4 regions of the Oerskovia sp. NPDC057915 genome follow, and region 4 is predicted to be linked to each of the others. Evidence: riboswitches for the same ligand, from Rfam matches in the RefSeq annotation. Region 4 holds a riboswitch; each other region holds the start of a gene.
The links. Region 4 has a riboswitch for S-adenosylmethionine ahead of ACFVQ3_RS04810 (NADPH-dependent FMN reductase). Riboswitches for the same ligand answer to the same signal wherever they lie in the genome.

Region 1: another riboswitch for S-adenosylmethionine. It lies ahead of ACFVQ3_RS08660 (hypothetical protein); the one in region 4 lies ahead of ACFVQ3_RS04810 (NADPH-dependent FMN reductase).
Region 2: another riboswitch for S-adenosylmethionine. It lies ahead of ACFVQ3_RS18010 (methylenetetrahydrofolate reductase); the one in region 4 lies ahead of ACFVQ3_RS04810 (NADPH-dependent FMN reductase).
Region 3: another riboswitch for S-adenosylmethionine. It lies ahead of ACFVQ3_RS00810 (ABC transporter substrate-binding protein); the one in region 4 lies ahead of ACFVQ3_RS04810 (NADPH-dependent FMN reductase).

Annotation. Positions count from the first base shown of each region.
Region 1 covers NZ_JBHVOS010000010.1:71,483-75,645, reverse strand. Annotated here, with positions in the region: gene ACFVQ3_RS08670 (AAA domain-containing protein) at 1-1,047, shown strand, start outside; gene ACFVQ3_RS08665 (hypothetical protein) at 1,159-1,932, opposite strand; gene ACFVQ3_RS08660 (hypothetical protein) at 2,062-2,436, opposite strand; SAM riboswitch class IV at 2,542-2,653, opposite strand; gene ACFVQ3_RS08655 (cold-shock protein) at 2,782-2,985, opposite strand; gene ACFVQ3_RS08650 (polysaccharide deacetylase family protein) at 3,168-4,163, opposite strand, start outside.
Region 2 covers NZ_JBHVOS010000034.1:18,942-23,104, forward strand. Annotated here, with positions in the region: gene metE (5-methyltetrahydropteroyltriglutamate--homocysteine S-methyltransferase) at 1-868, opposite strand, end outside; gene ACFVQ3_RS18010 (methylenetetrahydrofolate reductase) at 889-1,938, opposite strand; SAM riboswitch class I at 2,051-2,153, opposite strand; gene ACFVQ3_RS18015 (TIM-barrel domain-containing protein) at 2,520-4,163, opposite strand, start outside.
Region 3 covers NZ_JBHVOS010000001.1:168,192-172,354, reverse strand. Annotated here, with positions in the region: gene ACFVQ3_RS00815 (ABC transporter permease) at 1-711, opposite strand, end outside; gene ACFVQ3_RS00810 (ABC transporter substrate-binding protein) at 878-2,530, opposite strand; SAM riboswitch class IV at 2,830-2,941, opposite strand; gene proB (glutamate 5-kinase) at 3,095-4,163, opposite strand, start outside.
Region 4 covers NZ_JBHVOS010000005.1:44,104-48,266, reverse strand. Annotated here, with positions in the region: gene ACFVQ3_RS04825 (LLM class flavin-dependent oxidoreductase) at 1-428, shown strand, start outside; gene ACFVQ3_RS04820 (hypothetical protein) at 567-983, shown strand; gene ACFVQ3_RS04815 (flavin reductase family protein) at 1,057-1,623, opposite strand; gene ACFVQ3_RS04810 (NADPH-dependent FMN reductase) at 1,620-2,258, opposite strand; SAM riboswitch class IV at 2,279-2,388, opposite strand; gene gdhA (NADP-specific glutamate dehydrogenase) at 2,703-4,040, shown strand.

The DNA of each region.
Region 1 (4,163 bases), on a different contig from region 4:
TCGACCGTCGGGCGGGACGTGGGTCCCCTGCCCGACGACGTCGCGGCGGCGGACCTGCCCGAGGGCTCGCGGCTCGTGCCCTGGCGCCTCGTCGACTCCCCGCAGACCGCGGCCTTCGTCGCCGAGGGGCCGTGCGTCGTCGGCGGGACGGCGTGGGACTTCGCGCACGCCGAACGGTTCGGCGACGGCGAGCTCGACCTGCTCGTGATCGACGAGGCCGGGCAGTTCTCGCTCGCCAACACGATCGCGGTCTCCCGTGCGGCGCGACGAATCCTGCTGCTCGGCGACCCGCAGCAGCTCCCGCAGGTCTCGCAGGGGCAGCACCCCGAGCCGGTCGACCAGTCGGCGCTCGGGTGGCTGACCCGTGCGGGCGGCGGCCACGACGTGCTGCCGCCCGAGTTCGGCTACTTCCTGGCCCGCTCGTGGCGCATGCACCCCGCGCTGTGCGACGCGGTGTCCGAGCTCGCGTACGAGGGTCTTCTGCACGCCGAGGTCGCCGCGGGCGAACGCCTCCTCGTGGGCGTCGAGCCCGGTGTGCACGTCGTCGAGGTCGAGCACGCGGGCAACGCGGTGTCCTCGGTCGAGGAGGCCCAGGAGATCGTGCGGCAGGTCAAGGCGCTGCTCGGGACGACCTGGTACCCGGGGCCCGGTGGGTCGGACGGCACCGCACGTGACTCACGAGCACTCACGGAGGACGACTTCGTCGTCGTGGCCCCCTACAACGCGCAGGCGTGGACCGTCCGCCACGCGCTCCAGGCCGCGGGTCTGGGCGACGTGCGGGTCGGTACCGTCGACAAGTTCCAGGGCAAGGAGGCGCCCGTCGCGATCGTCTCCATGACGGCCTCGGCCCGCGAGGACGTGCCCCGCGGCATGGAGTTCCTGCTCTCGCGCAACCGCGTCAACGTCGCGGTCTCGCGCGGCCAGTGGTGCGCCGTCGTGATCCGCTCGCCCCGGCTCACGGACTACCTCCCGAACCATCCCGAGGAGCTCGCCGAGCTGGGCGCGTTCATCGGGCTGTGCCAGTCGGGCGTGGCGCCGCTCCGCTGAGCCACGCCGCTCCGCTGAGTGCGGAGCAGTTGTCGTCAGATCGGGCTCTCGGGGACAACTGCTCCGCACTCAGGCTCTGCCGGATCATGCACTCAGCGGCGGTCGAGGGACTCAGAAGTCTCCGAAGCCGCCGAAGTCCCCACCACCGAAGTCGCCGAACCCGCCGAGGTCGCCGCCGAAGTCGCCGCCGGCCTCGGTGAAGTCGCCGCCCGTGTCACCGGCTCCCGGGTCCGTCTCGCCACCGGCCTCGCCGGCGCCGGCCTCGCCGCCACCGGCCTCGCCGCCACCGGCCTCGCCGCCACCGGCCTCGCCGGCACCGGCCTCGGCCGCGCCGGGGTCGCCCTCGCCCGAGGTCCCGCCGTCGCCCGCGAAGTCCGCGGTCGGGTCGCCGAACATCGGGCCGAACATCATGTTGGCGACCGAAGAGCCGATCACGACGCCCGCGATCGTGCCGAGCATGCTGGAGCCGATCATCGAGCCCATGCCCGGGCCGCCCTGCCGGCCGCCGAACGACCGCTCGAGCGTGCCGGGGTTGCGCATCTCGGCGCGCGTCGCCATGCGGGCGAGCGACTGCGGGTCGTCGGAGGTCGCGCGCTCGGGGGGTGGCACGGTCTCGCCGAGATCGGCCAGCACGCGTCGCCGCTGCTCGGGCGTCAGCCGCTCGAACGCCTCGGCGTGCGCCTGCTCGACCGCCTCGGGGGGAGCGGTGCGCAGCAGGTAGCGGTAGCGGTCGATCGCGACGTCGTCCTCGCTGCGCGCGGGGCCGGTCGGAGCGGGCGGCGGGGTGCCGTAGGCGGGCGCTCCCGGGCCCGGGCGGTCTGCCGAGCCGTACGGTGAGCGGTCGTCCTGCGGGGTGCGGCCGAGGAGGCGGTCGAGGAATCCCATGAGCGTGTCCTTCTGGTCGAACCGTGGAGGGCGGGCGCCCTCACTGGTCCAACGCGGCGCCCGGCCGACCCGTTCCGTCGGTGCACGATCCGGCAGCGAGACACCGCGGGTCGCTGCCGGACCACGCACTCAGCGGGGAGGGTGCACCGGTTCCGGGACGGGGCCCACCCCGCCGAGCAGGCGCACGTTGAGCCCGCGGCCCCCGAGCTCGAGCGCGTGGTACTGCTCGTGCACCCGCACGGTGGACCCGGGGTCGAGGTCGAGCGCCGTGTGGTGCCACACCCGGCACGCTCCCTCGCCCGTCGCGTACTCGACGACGACCTCGACGCCGCCGTCTCGCGTCCGCACCGCGAGCACGAGGCCCTCGCGCCAGCCCCAGGGCCGGTTGCGGAGCATGCGCTCGTGGACGGGGTGCAGGAGGTGCCCGGTGTCGTACCGGTCGCAGACGGCGGGCGGGGGACAGGCGACGGCCGTCGCCCGGCGGTCCATGACGCGCTCGGCCATGGTGCTCCTTCTCTCCGTGCCCGACGACGGAGCTCACCCCCGTGCGTACGCTCGCCCGGGAAGGTCCCCGGGTGAGGGGCACGAGGAGGCGCCCTACGACGTCGGGCCTCGCTCTTCCCCCGCGGTCGCGGGGGCGGGTCTTCCTCCGGGAGCACCGTGCGCGTCGCGCGGTTGCCGGACCAGCACGCCGGAGGGCGGTTCGCTGGTCCTCTGGACCGTTCTCAGTTCTACCACGGCGTCAGCGCCAGAGCACGGGGGCTCCTGGTCCTGGACGCACGAGTGCCCCCGACCGAGACGGTCGGGGGCACTCGTTCAATGATCAACTACGCCCGGAGGCGAGTGAGATCAGAGCGGGCGGATGTTCTCCGCCTGCGGGCCCTTGGGGCCCTGCGTCACGTCGAACTCGACGCGCTGGTTCTCCTCGAGCGAGCGGAAGCCCTGCGTCTGGATGGCGGAGTAGTGCGCGAACACGTCGGCGCTGCCGTCCTCAGGTGCGATGAAGCCGTAGCCCTTTTCGCCGTTGAACCACTTCACGGTTCCCAATGCCATGGGGATCTCCTTCTAGAGTTTCAAACAGCTCCATGATCTGGAGCCGAACATCACGGTGTTCGTCGTCAACTCTTGGGTAACAAGGTTCGCGGTGGCATGGGGCCGTTGCGCAAGGACAAGCGAGGCACTGCAATCTCACCGGCTACGGTACAGGGGTTACTCCGACTGTGCTAGCCCTGATGCTAACGATTGAAGTACGCGTGTCCGCCAACCAGGTCAGGGCCGAGCAAATCGGGCACCGTCACGAGCGTGTAGCCTGCCGCCCGCAGACCGTCCACGATGCCCGGGACGGCGTCCACCGTCGAGGCGTGGATGTCGTGCATCAGGAGGATCGCCCCTGGTCGGACGCCTGCCAGAGCCCGTTCGGTCGTCATGGCCGTGTCCTTGTTCTTCCAGTCCTCGGTGTCGACGTCCCACAGGATCGCCGGCTCGTTGCGCTGGGAGAGGACACTGGTCACAGTGTCGCTCGTCGCGCCGTACGGAGGGCGTACGAGCGTCGGCCGGACGCCCGACGCGGCCTCGACCGCGTCCGCCGTCGAGGTCAGCTCGTCCGTGATCTGGTCCGTGCCGAGCTTCGAGAGGTCCGGGTGGGACCAGGTGTGGTTCCCCACCGCGTGCCCCTCGGCGACCTCGCGACGGACCAGGTCGGGGTGCGTCTTGACGGAACGTCCGACGAGGAAGAACGTCGCCTTGACCTGCTTCTCGGCGAGGGTGTCGAGCAGTCGCGACGTGTGCTTGCCCGGGCCGTCGTCGAAGGTCAGGGCCACGCACCGCAGCACCGAGCAGTCGGGGGCGCCGGACGGGTCGGGCGCGACCGGCGTGGTCACGGGGGGCGGCTCGACGGGCGGCGGTGCGATGCCCGTGAACGGGGTGCCGCTCGCCGCGACGTCCGCGATCTGCTTCCCGACCGCGGACAGGACCGTCCGCGTCGCGTCCGGCTCGATGCGCACGGCCAGCTCGCCGTCCGAGCGGGCCGAGACCAGCCCGGGCGAGAAGACCAGGGTCGCGGCGCCGTCGGGACCCAGCCGCACGTCCCGGAACGTGTCCTCCGACGACGGCACCGGCTCGTCGAACCCCAGGCCGGCCTCTGCGAGCGCCGCGTCGACCCACCGTGCGGCCTGCGTGCGGCCGTCGGCCGTGAAGAGGTCCGACGACCAGGTCGTGGTCGCGCGCGGGAG
Region 2 (4,163 bases), on a different contig from region 4:
CGAGGTCGAGCGAGATCGCCTCGACGTCGGTCGCGGCGAGGAGAGCCAGGCCGTCGTGCTCTCCCTGCAGCCCGCCGAACGGTGCGCCGACGAGGATCGCGGGGCGCTCGGTGCCCACCGCGAGCTCGGTCGCGAGCACGCGGTACGCCTCGGTGACCGCGGCGTGGACCTCGGCGGCCGGGACGTCGATCGAGTCGGAGACGAGCGCGGGCTCGTCGAGCTGCACCCACGGTGCTCCGGCCGCGGCCAGGGCGCGCAGCAGCTCGACGTACACGGGCAGGACGTCCGCGAGGCGCGAGAGCGGGCTGAAGCCGGGCGCGCTGTCGTCGGCGGCCTTGGACAGCGCGAGGAACGTGACGGGCCCGACGACGACGGGCCGGGTCACGACGCCCGCGTCCCTGGCCTCGACGAACTGGCGCACGACGCGGTCGTCCGCGAAGCGGAACGGCGTGGTCTCGCTGATCTCGGGGACCAGGTAGTGGTAGTTCGTGTCGAACCACTTTGTCATCTCGAGCGGGGCGTCCTCACCGGCGCCGCGCGCGACCGTGAAGTAGCCCGCGAGGTCCAGCGCGCCGTCGGCGTCGGTGAGCGACGCGAAACGGGACGGGACCGCCCCGAGGAGAGCGACGACGTCGAGCACCTGGTCGTAGTAGGAGAACGAGCCGGGCACGGCGCCCGACGAGGCGTCGAGACCGAGGTCGACGAGACGCCGGGCCGCCGCGACGCGCAGCGCCGAGGCCGTGGCCTCGAGCTCGTCCGCGGTGGTCTTGCCGGCCCAGAAGGACTCGACGGCCTTCTTGAGCTCGCGGCGCGGGCCGATGCGGGGGTAGCCGAGGACGGAACCGGACGGGAACGTGGGTGCACTCATGGTGATTACCTCTGAACTGGTCAGACCGAGGAGCTGCCCAGGGCAGGCTCGGCGGAGGGAAGGGGAGTGCCGGAGACCCACGGCCCGCTGGCCAGGTCGGGGGTGCGGGACGAGACGCTGCTCGCGTCCCCCGCTGCCCCACCGCCGAGGTTGACTCCCTCGAGCAGGTCTAGAGCGGCTTGGTGCTTGTTGAACGTGTAGATGTGGAGGCCGGGCGCGCCGGCCGCGAGGACCTGGCGCGCGAGCTCGACCGAGTGACGGATGCCCAGGGCGTGGCGCGCGGCGGGGTCCTGCTCGGCCTCGAGGGCCTCGACGACGCGCTGCGGTGCCGGGACGCCCGTGAGCTCCTCGACGCGTGCGAGCCGGGCCGGGTCCGTCATGGGCAGCAGGCCCGCGAGGATCGGGATGGTGACGCCGGCGGCGCGCGCCTCGGCGACGAAGTCGACGTACGACGAGGCCTCGTAAAAGAGCTGCGTGATCGCGAAGTCGGCGCCCGCCTGCTGCTTCTGCCACAGCCGGCGGACCTCCTGGGTGCGGCTCGTGCCCGCGGCGAGGTTCCCGTCGGGGAACGTCGCGACCGCGATCGTCAACGGCCGGGCGGCCCCGCGCAGCGCGACGCTCGGGCTCGCGGCGCAGCGTGCGGCCTCGACCTCGCGCAGCAGGGCCACGAGCTCGGTGCTCGACCGCACGCCGTCCTCGGCGGGCCGCCAGTCCGGCTGGTCGCGCGGCGGGTCGCCCCGCAGTGCGAGGAAGCTGCGCACGCCCGCCTCGAGGAAGTCCGTGATGACGTCCTCGACGTCCTCGCGCGAGGCGCCCACGCACGTCAGGTGCGCGATGGGCAGCACGGGCGTGCCGTGCAGGAGCTGGCTGATGACGCGGCGCGAGGTCTCACGGTCCGTGCCGGCCGCGCCGTACGTGACCGACACGAAGTCGGGGGACGTCGCGACCAGACGGCGGGCCGTCTCCCAGAACCTGGGTGCGGCGTCGGGTCGGCGCGGGGGCATGAGCTCGAACGACACCGTGGGTCGCGGTGCCTCGTGACCGAAGTGCCCCAGGTCGACGATGCTCATCGCGCGACCGCCACGAGGGGCGTGCTGGTGACGGCCACGGCGGCCGTGCGGATGGCGCGCGGGACCCCGGTGCGGTGCGGGGGTGCGCAGGAAGATGCCTCGGTCATGAATCGCTCCATCGAACCTGGCTGTAGCACCCGTACCCGCGGGAGGCTTCCGTTGGGGGGTTGCTGCGGTGTCAACGAGCCAGGACTCTCGACCGCTCTGGATGGTGTTGACGATCGTAGGGGGAATCCATGATCTGAGCCAATATCCGCTCGAAGCGTGAGACGGAGGGGTCCGGAGGTGTCTCGCGTCCCGTTCCACCGGCCGTCCACGCGGTCGCAGAGTCGCTTCGTCGGTCCCTGCTGGCGCCCTTCCAACGTACGCCTGTCGGTCGACAGTCGTCGGGTCCTGGCCGACCTCGCCCGTGCGGCGCGGCTTGCCTCGTCTCTCCGTCGGTCGGGCGGGCGCTGCTCCACGACGCGACAAGGGCCCCACCCGTCGTCATGACGGATGGGGCCCTGCTCGCCGCCTCCATGGCGTCGTCGTCCGTGCTGTCGGCCCGGGCGGCCTCCTCAGCCGCCGACCCGACCCGCGGGCTACCGCGCGAAGACCGGCGCCAGCCCCTCCCACGCGGAGGCGCGCACGTACACCGGGATGACGTCGCGCGGGACGGCGCGCGTCACGAGCACCCCGGCCCCGCTGGGCTCGCCCGTGGCGGGCTGCCCCGTCCAGGCGTCGACCCACTCGCCCGCCGGGAGGTACGTGGTCCAGGTGGTCGCGCCCTCCTCGGTCACGGGGTGGACCAGCAGGTCCTCGCCGAGCTGGTACTCGTCGGCGTGCTCCCAGACCTTCTCGTCGTGCGCGTGGTCGACGAACAGCCCACGCATGAGGGGAGCGCCCGTGACGATCGAGTGCCGCGCCTGCTCGGCGAGGTAGGGCACGAGGCGCTCGCGGACCTTCGCGAAGCCCCGGAACACGTCCACGACCTCGGGGTCGTCGTTGGTCTCGGCGACGTACCACGGCGTGCGGTCCCGCAGGGGGCGCTGGTGGTGGTTGAACTCCGAGTGGTACTGCATGACGGGGCTGAACGTCGCGGCCGCGACCCCGCGCAGGTAGAGCTCGGAGCCGGGCACGGGGCCCGAGAACCCGGCGAGGTCCCAGCCCCAGTAGACGATGCCGCAGGCCGAGGCCGTGATGCCCGCGTTCATGGACCAGCGGAACGCCTCCCAGGTCGAGTTCTCGTCGCCCGCCCAGTGCAGGCCGTGGGCCTGCGAACCGGTGAACCCGGCGCGGGAGAACGTCACGGGAGCCTTGCCGTTCCTGCGCAGCAGGTCACCGAACGCGCGGGCGTAGTGCACGGGGTACAGGTTGTTGCCCTCGTCGCCCCGGCGCCCGTCGGCGTACCGGAGCTCGTCGCCCCAGGCGTGCTCGCCGCCGTCGGTCTTGAAGCCGTCGACGTCGAGCTCGCCCACGAGGTACTGGCGGCGCGCGGTCCACCACTCGCGGCCTTCGGGGGTCGACAGGTCGGCCATGAGGGACTGCGGGAACCACCAACCGCGGTTGTGGTAGGCGCTGCCGTCCTCCTCGCGGACCGCGTGCCCGGCCGCGACCATGGCGCGTCCGTCGGCGAGCACCTGGGCCTCGTGCGGGACGTCGGGGCCGAGGTCGTGCTCGGTCTTGAGCAGGGGGATCTGCCACAGGACGACCTTGATGCCCCGGGAGTGGAGCTCGTCGATCATGCCCTTCGGGTCCGGCCAGGCGCCGTCGGCCGGGTACGTGAAGTCGGCGGCTGCGTGCGGGGCGCCGTCGGGGTTGATCGCGTACCGGGCGTCGCGGAAGATCGTGATGCCCTCCTCGTCGCTCCACGCCTCGATCACGACGACGCTCACGGGGACGTCGAGGTCGCGGTGCGCGTCCATCTGGTCCATGACGAGCTGCTGGGTGTTCCACTCGTTGCCCGACGCCCACAGGCCCAGGACCCACGACGGGAGCTCCTCGGCCCGGCCGACCTCGTCGCCGAACGCCTTGAGGACCGCCGTGGGGCTGCCCTCGTAGACGCCGACGTCGAGTGCGGCGTCGTCGCCCAGCGCGGCCTCGACGACGAGCAGGTCGGGCGAGGAGGCGGCGACGTCGTACCAGGTGCGACGCGACGTGCGGACGTGGAAGCCCCAGCCGGAGCCGCCGACGACGTGCGCGAACGGCATCGGCATGTACGTGCGTCCCGTCGCACCCTGCGACTT
Region 3 (4,163 bases), on a different contig from region 4:
GGTGAGCGCCGGGATGGACGCGTTGCGCAGAGCATGACCGAAGTGCACCCGGACACGCCCCGCCCCCTTGGCCCGGGCCGTCTCGACGTACGGCTCGGCCAGGGTCTGGCGCAGGCTGCGCGAGAGGACCTGCGCGAACGCGGCGCTCGCGGGGATCGCGAGCGTGAACGCCGGCAGGACGAGGCTCTCGAACCCCTCGTTCCCCATGGCGGGGAACAGCCGGAGCTCGAACGAGAACCACTGGAGCAGGAGCAGCCCCACCCAGAACGTCGGCAACGAGATGCCCAGGGCCGGCAGCGATGCGAGCGCGTGCCGGAGCCAGCGGGCACGCGGGAACGTGCTCGCGAGCGCGAGCGCCGCTCCCCCGACGAGCGCGAGCCCCAGAGCGAGGGCCGTGAGCTGGAGCGTGGGCGGCAGCGCCTCGGCGAGGAGCTTCGTGGCGGGCGCCCCCGACGAGAACGAACGCCCGAAGTCCAGGTGCAGCGCACCCCAGAGCCCGTGGGCGTACTGGACGAGGACGGGGCGGTCGAGTCCCTGCTCGGCGCGCAGGCGCGCGACGAGCTCGGGGTCCGAGAGGTCGCCGTCGGCCCCGGCCGCCTTGATCGAGGCGGCGTCGCTCGGCAGGACGTAGAGCAGGAAGAACGAGATCGTGAAGGCCGCCCAGAGGACGAAGCCTCCCTGCCCCAGGCGGCGGGCGATGTACCGGCCCATGGTCGGCTCCTCTCGGGTGGGGACGCGCAGATGGCGATGCGTGGTTGCGGCCGCGCGGTGGGACGCAAAGGGGGCGCGCGGTGGGGGCGCGCGGGTCGTCTGGAGGGATCGGCGGCCGAGCATCGGCGCGGCGGGACGCGTCCTGCGCGTCCCGCCGTCCCGGGGCTCAGTCCTGCTGGACCCAGGCGCCGTAGAAGTCGAGGCGGGTCGAGGCCTCGAAGCCCAGGCCGTGGACCGTGTCGGCCGCGGCGATCGTGGTCGACAGCTCGTAGACCGGGATCGAGTGCCCCTGCTGCACCAGGAGACGCGCGGCCTCGGTCACGAGCTCCTGCCGCTCGGCCACGTCGGTCGACGCCGCCGAGCGGTCGAGCAGGTCGTCGACCTCCTCGGGCGCCCGCTTGTTGATGTTGCGCGCGTTGGCCGAGAAGATCGTGCGCAGCACGTCGGGATCCGAGCGCGTCAGGTTGTAGTAGTCGAAGTCGAAGTCTCCGGACTTCTTGAGCTCGGTGGACTCGGCGACCGTGACCTGCTTGAGCTGGAGGTCCACGCCGATCTTCGCGAGCTGCTGCTGGACGAGCTCGAGCGGCTCGGCCACCTGCCAGAACGTGACCGTGGTGGACAGCCGCTGGCCGTCCTTGACCCGGACACCGTCGGCGCCCTTGACCCAGCCGGCGTCGTCGAGGAGCTGTTCGGCACCGTCGGGGTCGTACGCCAGGTCGTCCGAGACGTCGGCCCACAGCGGGGTCGAGTGCGACAGCACGCTCGTCGCGGGCTCGTCCTGCGGGGTCAGCAGCGTCGCGGCGATCTCCTCGCGGTCGATGCCCTTGCTGATCGCCTGCCGCACCGCCGGGTCGGCGGCGAGCGGGCGCGACTCGTTGGGGAAGAGGTTGAAGACGACGCCCGGGTTCGCCCGGTACGCGAGCCAGAAGCCGTTGCCGTCGAACTGCGGCAGGTCGACCGTGCTGATGGCTGCGGTCGCGTCGATCTGTCCCGAGAGCAGGCTGCCGGTGCGCACGCTGGCCTCGGGCACGAACTTCACGGTCACGGTGTCGAGGTATGCCTCCCCCGTGTGGTCGTCGGCCTCCGAGGCCCAGTCGTAGCCCGCGACCTTCTCGAGCACGACCTCCTGGTCGAACGTGTAGGACTTCACCGCGAACGGCCCGGAGCCCACGAACTTCCCGGCGCACCGGTCCTCGACGCTGAGCGCGGCGGACGCGGGCGAGAGCAGACCGAGCGAGAAGGTCGAGGACGCCTGGAGGAACTGGGCGCTGGGTGCCGAGAAGTCGACCCGCACGGTGCGAGGGTCCACGACCGTGGTCCCCTCGTACCCGACGAGGTAGGCCGAGCCGAGCGAGGCCGCTGCACCGAGCTCGACGATCTTGTCGAAGTTCGTCTTGACCGCGGCCGCGTCGATCGGCGTGCCGTCGGCGAACGTCGGTCCCTCGCGGAGCGTGAACGTGAAGCTCGTCGCGTCCGCGTCGACCTCCCAGCTCTCCGCGAGCCACGGCAGGATCTCGCCCGTGTCGGGGTCCTGCGCGGTGAGCGAGGCCACGGTCTGACGGGCCGAGGCGATCGCGTCGTTGTTCCCGACCTGCTGCGGGTCGATGCAGTGCGAGTCGACCGTGACCGCGAAGGTGAGGTTGCCGCCCGGGACGGGCTCCGCCGTCGGGCCGGGGGACGTGCCGTCCGCCGTGCTGCCACCACCGGTGCCGCACGCCCCGAGCAGGAGCGCGGTCGCGGCGACGGAGGCCGCGGTGAGCGCGCGGCGGGACGGGGCCGTGCGGCCACCGGGGCCCGAGGGCCAGGTCGAGAGGGACATGCGAGAGGTGCTCCTTCGGTCGTGCGCGCCGTCCGTCCGGCATGGCCGGGGCGCTGAGGGGTCGCCGACGGACCGTGGGTGCGTCGGATCGACGCCGGGCTCACGGTGAGCGGCGGTGGGGAGCCGTCGTGGGACGGCGGAGGCGGGACGCGGCGTGGTGTCGGCCGTGCGTCAGGTGCGGCCGGGGTTCAGCAGCGGGTCAGGGACAACAGCGGCCGAGGGGTCCGGTGCCGCCGAGGCAGCGCTCCACCCTGCGGTCGTGCTCCTGTTCCGTGCCGAGTGCGCGCATCGCCCGTTCCTCCGTGTGCTTACCGCGCCCGACGGGTCGCGGTCAGGTACCACCCGGAGCACCCCGTCACGTCGAAGGGTTGCTGGCCAGCGAGCCGGGTCTTGGCGCTGGCGCTCTTCACCTGCCGCACAGGAAAGCCTCCCGCGGTCGGAGAGTCAAGGGGTGAGAGGGCCGTCCCACAGGTTGAGACACCCCGAGCGCGCAACGGGGCCCGGACGACCCTGGAGGCGGGTCGCCGGGCCCCGTCCGGGGTCGAGCAGGGGTGAGGACCCCGGTCAGTTCGCCTTGCGCTTGCGCCCGACGAGCACGAGGTCGTCGCGGTGCACGATCTCGCGGTCGTACCCCTCGCCCAGCCGGTCGCGCAGCTCGTGCGTCGAGCGCCCGAGCAGGTCGGGGATGTCGCTCGAGTCGAACGCGACGAGGCCGCGCGCGATCACGCGCCCGTCGGGCGCGACGAGCTCGACGGGGTCGCCCGCGTCGAAGTCACCGGTGACGCCGACCACGCCCGCGGGAAGCAGCGACGCCCGCCCGCCCAGGACCGCGGTGACCGCTCCCTCGTCGAGCTCGAGGCGTCCGCGCGTGCGGGCCGCGTGCGCCAGCCACAGGCGCCGGCGCGTGGTGCGCTTGCCCGTCACGGCGAACCAGGTGCCGACCTCGCGCCCGGCGAGGGCGCCCTCGGCGTGCGCGGCCTTGGTCAGGACGACCGGGATGCCCGAGCCCGTCGCGATGCGCACCGACTCGAGCTTGGTGAGCATGCCGCCCGTCCCGATCGAGCTGCCGCGTCCCGTGACCTCGATGCCCTCGAGGTCGAGCGCGGACCGGACCTCGCGGATGCGCTGGGTGCCGGGGCGTGAGGGCGGGCCGTCGTAGAGGCCGTCGACGTCGGTCAGCAGGACCATCGCGTCGGCGCGCACCAGGTGCGAGACCAGGGCTGCGAGGCGGTCGTTGTCCCCGAAGCGGATCTCGTCGGTCGCAACCGCGTCGTTCTCGTTGACGACCGGCACGATCCCCAGGTCCAGGAGCCGCTCGAGCGAGCGCTGCGCGTTGCGGTAGTGCCCGCGACGGATGGTGTCCTCGGCCGTGAGGAGCACCTGGCCCACGCGGATGCCGTACTCGGCGAACGCCTGCGCGTACCGGGCGACCAGGAGCCCCTGACCCACCGAGGCCGCGGCCTGGGCCGTCGCGAGGTCGCGCGGTCGTGCGCTCAGGCCGAGCGGCCCGATCCCTGCGGCGATCGCTCCCGACGTCACGAGCACGACCTGCCCGCCCGCCGCGTGGCGGGCCGCGATGACGTCGACGAGCGCGTGGAGGGCCGGGACGCTGAGGTGCCCGTCCGGTCCGGTG
Region 4 (4,163 bases):
ACGACCCGGCGTACGGGTTCGTCGGCTCGGGCTCCGGGGGCCTGTTCCTCGCCGACACGACCGAGCAGGCGATCGAGGAGTTCCGTCCCATCTACGAGGGAGCGGTCGCGCGCGCGGACCTGCGGAAGTACGACCCCGCAGCGGTCGGCAAGGTCACGAGCTTCCGGACCATCGAGGAGGCCGTCGAGCGTGGCCCCGCCCTCGTGGGCTCTCCCGAGCGCGTCGCCGAGAAGATCCTCGACTACCACCAGAGCTACGGGCACGACCTCCAGTCGGTCTCGATCAACCACCTCCTGGAGCCCGCTCGGCAGGACGACGTGCTGCGGCGCTTCGCGGAGGAGGTCGTGCCCCTGGTCAGGGCCGAGGTCAAGACCGACCTCTGGGGACCCGCCGACGCCCGCAGGGCCAAGGGGTTCACGGCACGCTAGGTCGGCGGCCGAGGGTGCCGGCCGGGGTGCCGGTGGGCAGGCCGGCACCCTGGCGGAGCGCTCCCGCACGTCCTAGGCTGGAAGGGTCCGGCAGACCTGCGCGTGCGCCGGACGCGGGTAGAGAAGAAGGCTCCGACGATGTGGCTCCTCGTGATCTCCGGCGCGGTGGGCGCGGCCGTGGTCGCCGCCATCGCCTGGTTGACGGTGCGCGCGGACCGGCCTTCCGGGGACGCCCTCCCACCGCCCGGACCGCACCGGACGACCCTGCGCGAGCGACGCCGTCGGGCGCCTGATCCGCTCGTCGCGCTCGCGCTCCAGATCCGCCTCGGGCGGCTCGCCGACGAGCTGCGCGCGGTCGAGGCCGACCCGGACGTCTACGCCCGCGCCCACCACTACCTCGCCGCGCAGGGCGCGTACGACGCGCTGCTGCGCGAGGCGTGCCGGCTCAGCGGCCTCGAAGTCGACGTGGACCCGCTCGCCGCGGGCCTGCGCAGCGACGAGGACGAGCGCCTGCGCGAGGAGCTCGAGCTCAGCTCGCGCGGCTGGTCCTGGTAGCCGGCCCGCTGCACGGGTGAGGGGCCCGACGGCGGCGCGCTCCGCCGTCGGGCCCCTCACCTCGTGACCGGGTTCAGAGGGCCGAGTGGTCCCCGATCCGGTGGTACGACCGGTCGTGGTAGACCAGCGGCGTCGCGTCGCCCCGCGTCCCCGACGCGAGCGCGCGCAGCGAGACCAGGTAGCTGTCTCCCACGGGCGTGCGCTGGATGATGCGGCCGCGCACCCAGGACAGCGCGCCGTCGATCACGGGCTCCCCGGACTCGAGAGGAGACCAGCCGCCCGCCGCGAAGCGGTCGATCCCGCTCGTCGCGAAGCGCGCCGACACGTCGTCCTGCTCGGCGGCCAGGAAGTTGACGGTGACCGTGCGGGCCGCCGAGATCGCGGGCCACGACGACGACGTCGACGCGAGCGAGAACGCGAGCAGGGGCGGCGCGGCCGAGACCGAGATGACCGACGTCGCCGTGAAGCCCACGGGGCGACCCTCGTGCTCGAGCGCGATCACCGCGACCCCGGCGGGGTGCTGCCGGAACACGGCCTTGTAGGCGTCGGGGCTGAGCTGCGGCTCGTCCTGCTCGTGGAGCAGGGCCTCGAGACCGGCGAGGCCCGCGACGTCGTGGCGGGTCGTGGGTTCGGCGGTCATCGGGTCACCTCGGCGAGCTCGGGGGCGGTCAGGTGGATGCTCTCCGGCCCGACGGCGTCGCTCGCCGCCCGCAGCAACGGTCCACCCGCGTGGTCGAGCCAGGCGTCGACGGTGCTCGTGAGGTCGGCCTCGCCCAACCGGGAGTCCAGGAGGGCGAGCGTGCGTGCGGGGACCGTCGCGCCGAGCTCGACGAGGAGCGGGCGCAGGTGCACCTCGCCCGCGAGGGCGTGCGCGGGGTTGCCCGACACCACGACCGGGACGGCGACCACACCGGCCAGGCCGTCCGGGCCGTAGAGGTCGAGGAACGCCTTGAGGAGCCCGGTGTACGAGCCCTTGTAGACGGGCGTCGCGACGACCAGGACGGTGGCGCTCGCGGCGATCTGCCGTGCGGCGTCGGCGCGCGGGTGCTCGGGGGCGAGGATCTCGGTCGCGATCTCGGCCAGGTCGATCGTGGCCGCGGCGGGCTCGGTCGCGTCCGCCGGGGCGAGGCCCAGGTGGTCGGCGACGCGGGCCGCGACGGTCCGGGCGGCGGCGAGGGTCCGTGAACCGGGCCGCGGGTTGCCGACCAGGGTCACCACGGTCGGTCGCCGGTCGCCGGTCTCCGCGGGGCGGGGTGCTGCAGGGTGCTGGGTCATCGCTTCCTCACTGTCGTCGTGCTGCACGCTTGCCGCGTCGTGCCGGCGCGGCCAGGTCATCTCCCGGAGCACCCCGTCGTGAAGGGGTTGCTGACCAGCGAGCCGGGGCTTGGCGCTGGTGCTCGTGACCTCTGGGTAGGGGTATAACCCCGGACCGAGGAATCTGCACCGATCAGGTCCAGAATTCTCAGAGGGTGGACGGAGGTTTCGTGCGGGGGTGCCGGTTCGTCGCGTGGTGCCGGTGCGTGCCGGCCGCTGCCGGGGCTGCTACCGGCTGCCGACACGGCTGCCGGCCCGGTGCCGAGAGGCCGGACTGTTGCCCCGAGCAAGAGCGACGTCCCAGGTCGTGAGCCTGCCGTCTCCCAGAGTGGGACGGAAGTACGGCGGTGTTTACGAGTACGTAACCTGGTGCGGTTCAAAGCCCGCCCTGCCGAGGAGCACTCCATGGATAGTCGTCTGCAGTCCGTCTTCGACGAGGTCCTCGCCCGCAACCCTGGTGAGGTCGAGTTCCACCAGGCGGTTCGCGAGGTCTTCGACTCGCTCGGGCCGGTGCTCCAGAAGAACCCCCAGTACGTCGACGCGGCCGTGCTCGAGCGCATCTGCGAGCCCGAGCGCCAGATCATCTTCCGCGTGCCGTGGGTGGACGACCAGAACCGCGTGCAGATCAACCGCGGCTTCCGCGTCGAGTTCAACTCGGCCCTCGGCCCGTTCAAGGGCGGCCTCCGCTTCCACCCGTCGGTGTACCTGGGGATCGTCAAGTTCCTCGGGTTCGAGCAGATCTTCAAGAACTCGCTCACGGGCATGCCCATCGGCGGCGGAAAGGGCGGGTCGGACTTCGACCCGCGCGGCAAGTCCGACGGCGAGGTCATGCGCTTCTGCCAGTCGTTCATGACCGAGCTCTACCGCCACATCGGTGAGTACACGGACGTCCCCGCGGGCGACATCGGCGTGGGCGGCCGCGAGATCGGCTACCTGTTCGGCCAGTACAAGCGCATCACGAACCGCTACGAGTCGGGCGTCCTCACGGGCAAGGGCATCAGCTGGGGCGGGTCGCTCGTGCGCACCGAGGCCACGGGCTACGGCACGGTCTTCTTCGCCGACCACATGCTGCGCACCAAGGGGCAGAGCTTCGACGGCCAGCGCGTCGTCGTCTCCGGCTCGGGGAACGTCGCGACCTACGCGATCCAGAAGGCTCAGCAGCTCGGGGCGAACGTCGTGTCGTTCTCCGACTCGTCGGGCTACGTGGTCGACGAGGCCGGTGTGGACGTCGAGCTGCTGCGCCAGATCAAGGAGGTCGAGCGCGGACGCGTGGCCGACTACGTCGAGCGTCGCCCCGGCGCGCGCCTCGTCACGGGCGGCAGCATCTGGGACGTCCCCGCCACCGTCGCCCTGCCGTGCGCAACGCAGAACGAGCTGACCGAGCAGGACGCCAAGCAGCTCGTCGCGAACGGTGTCCTCGCGGTCGCGGAGGGCGCAAACATGCCCACCACCCCTGGCGCGGTCTCGCTCCTGCAGGACGCCGGCGTGCTCTTCGCCCCCGGCAAGGCCGCGAACGCCGGTGGTGTCGCGACCTCGGCCCTCGAGATGCAGCAGAACGCCTCGCGCGACGCCTGGACGTTCGAGCACACCGAGAAGCGCCTCGCGCACATCATGGAGGGCATCCACACGCGTTGCGAGGAGACCGCCGACGAGTACGGCGCGCCGGGGAACTACGTCCTGGGCGCGAACATCGCGGGCTTCACCAAGGTCGCCGACGCGATGATCTCGCTCGGCGTCATCTGACGGACCCTGCAGGGCCCCCGCGCCCGGCCGATCGACGGGAGCCGTGTGCTCCGTGCGCCTCGCGGCGCGCGGAGGGCGCGGCTCCCGTCGCCGTGGGGGGCTCGGCCGCCCTTCGGGGCGTGC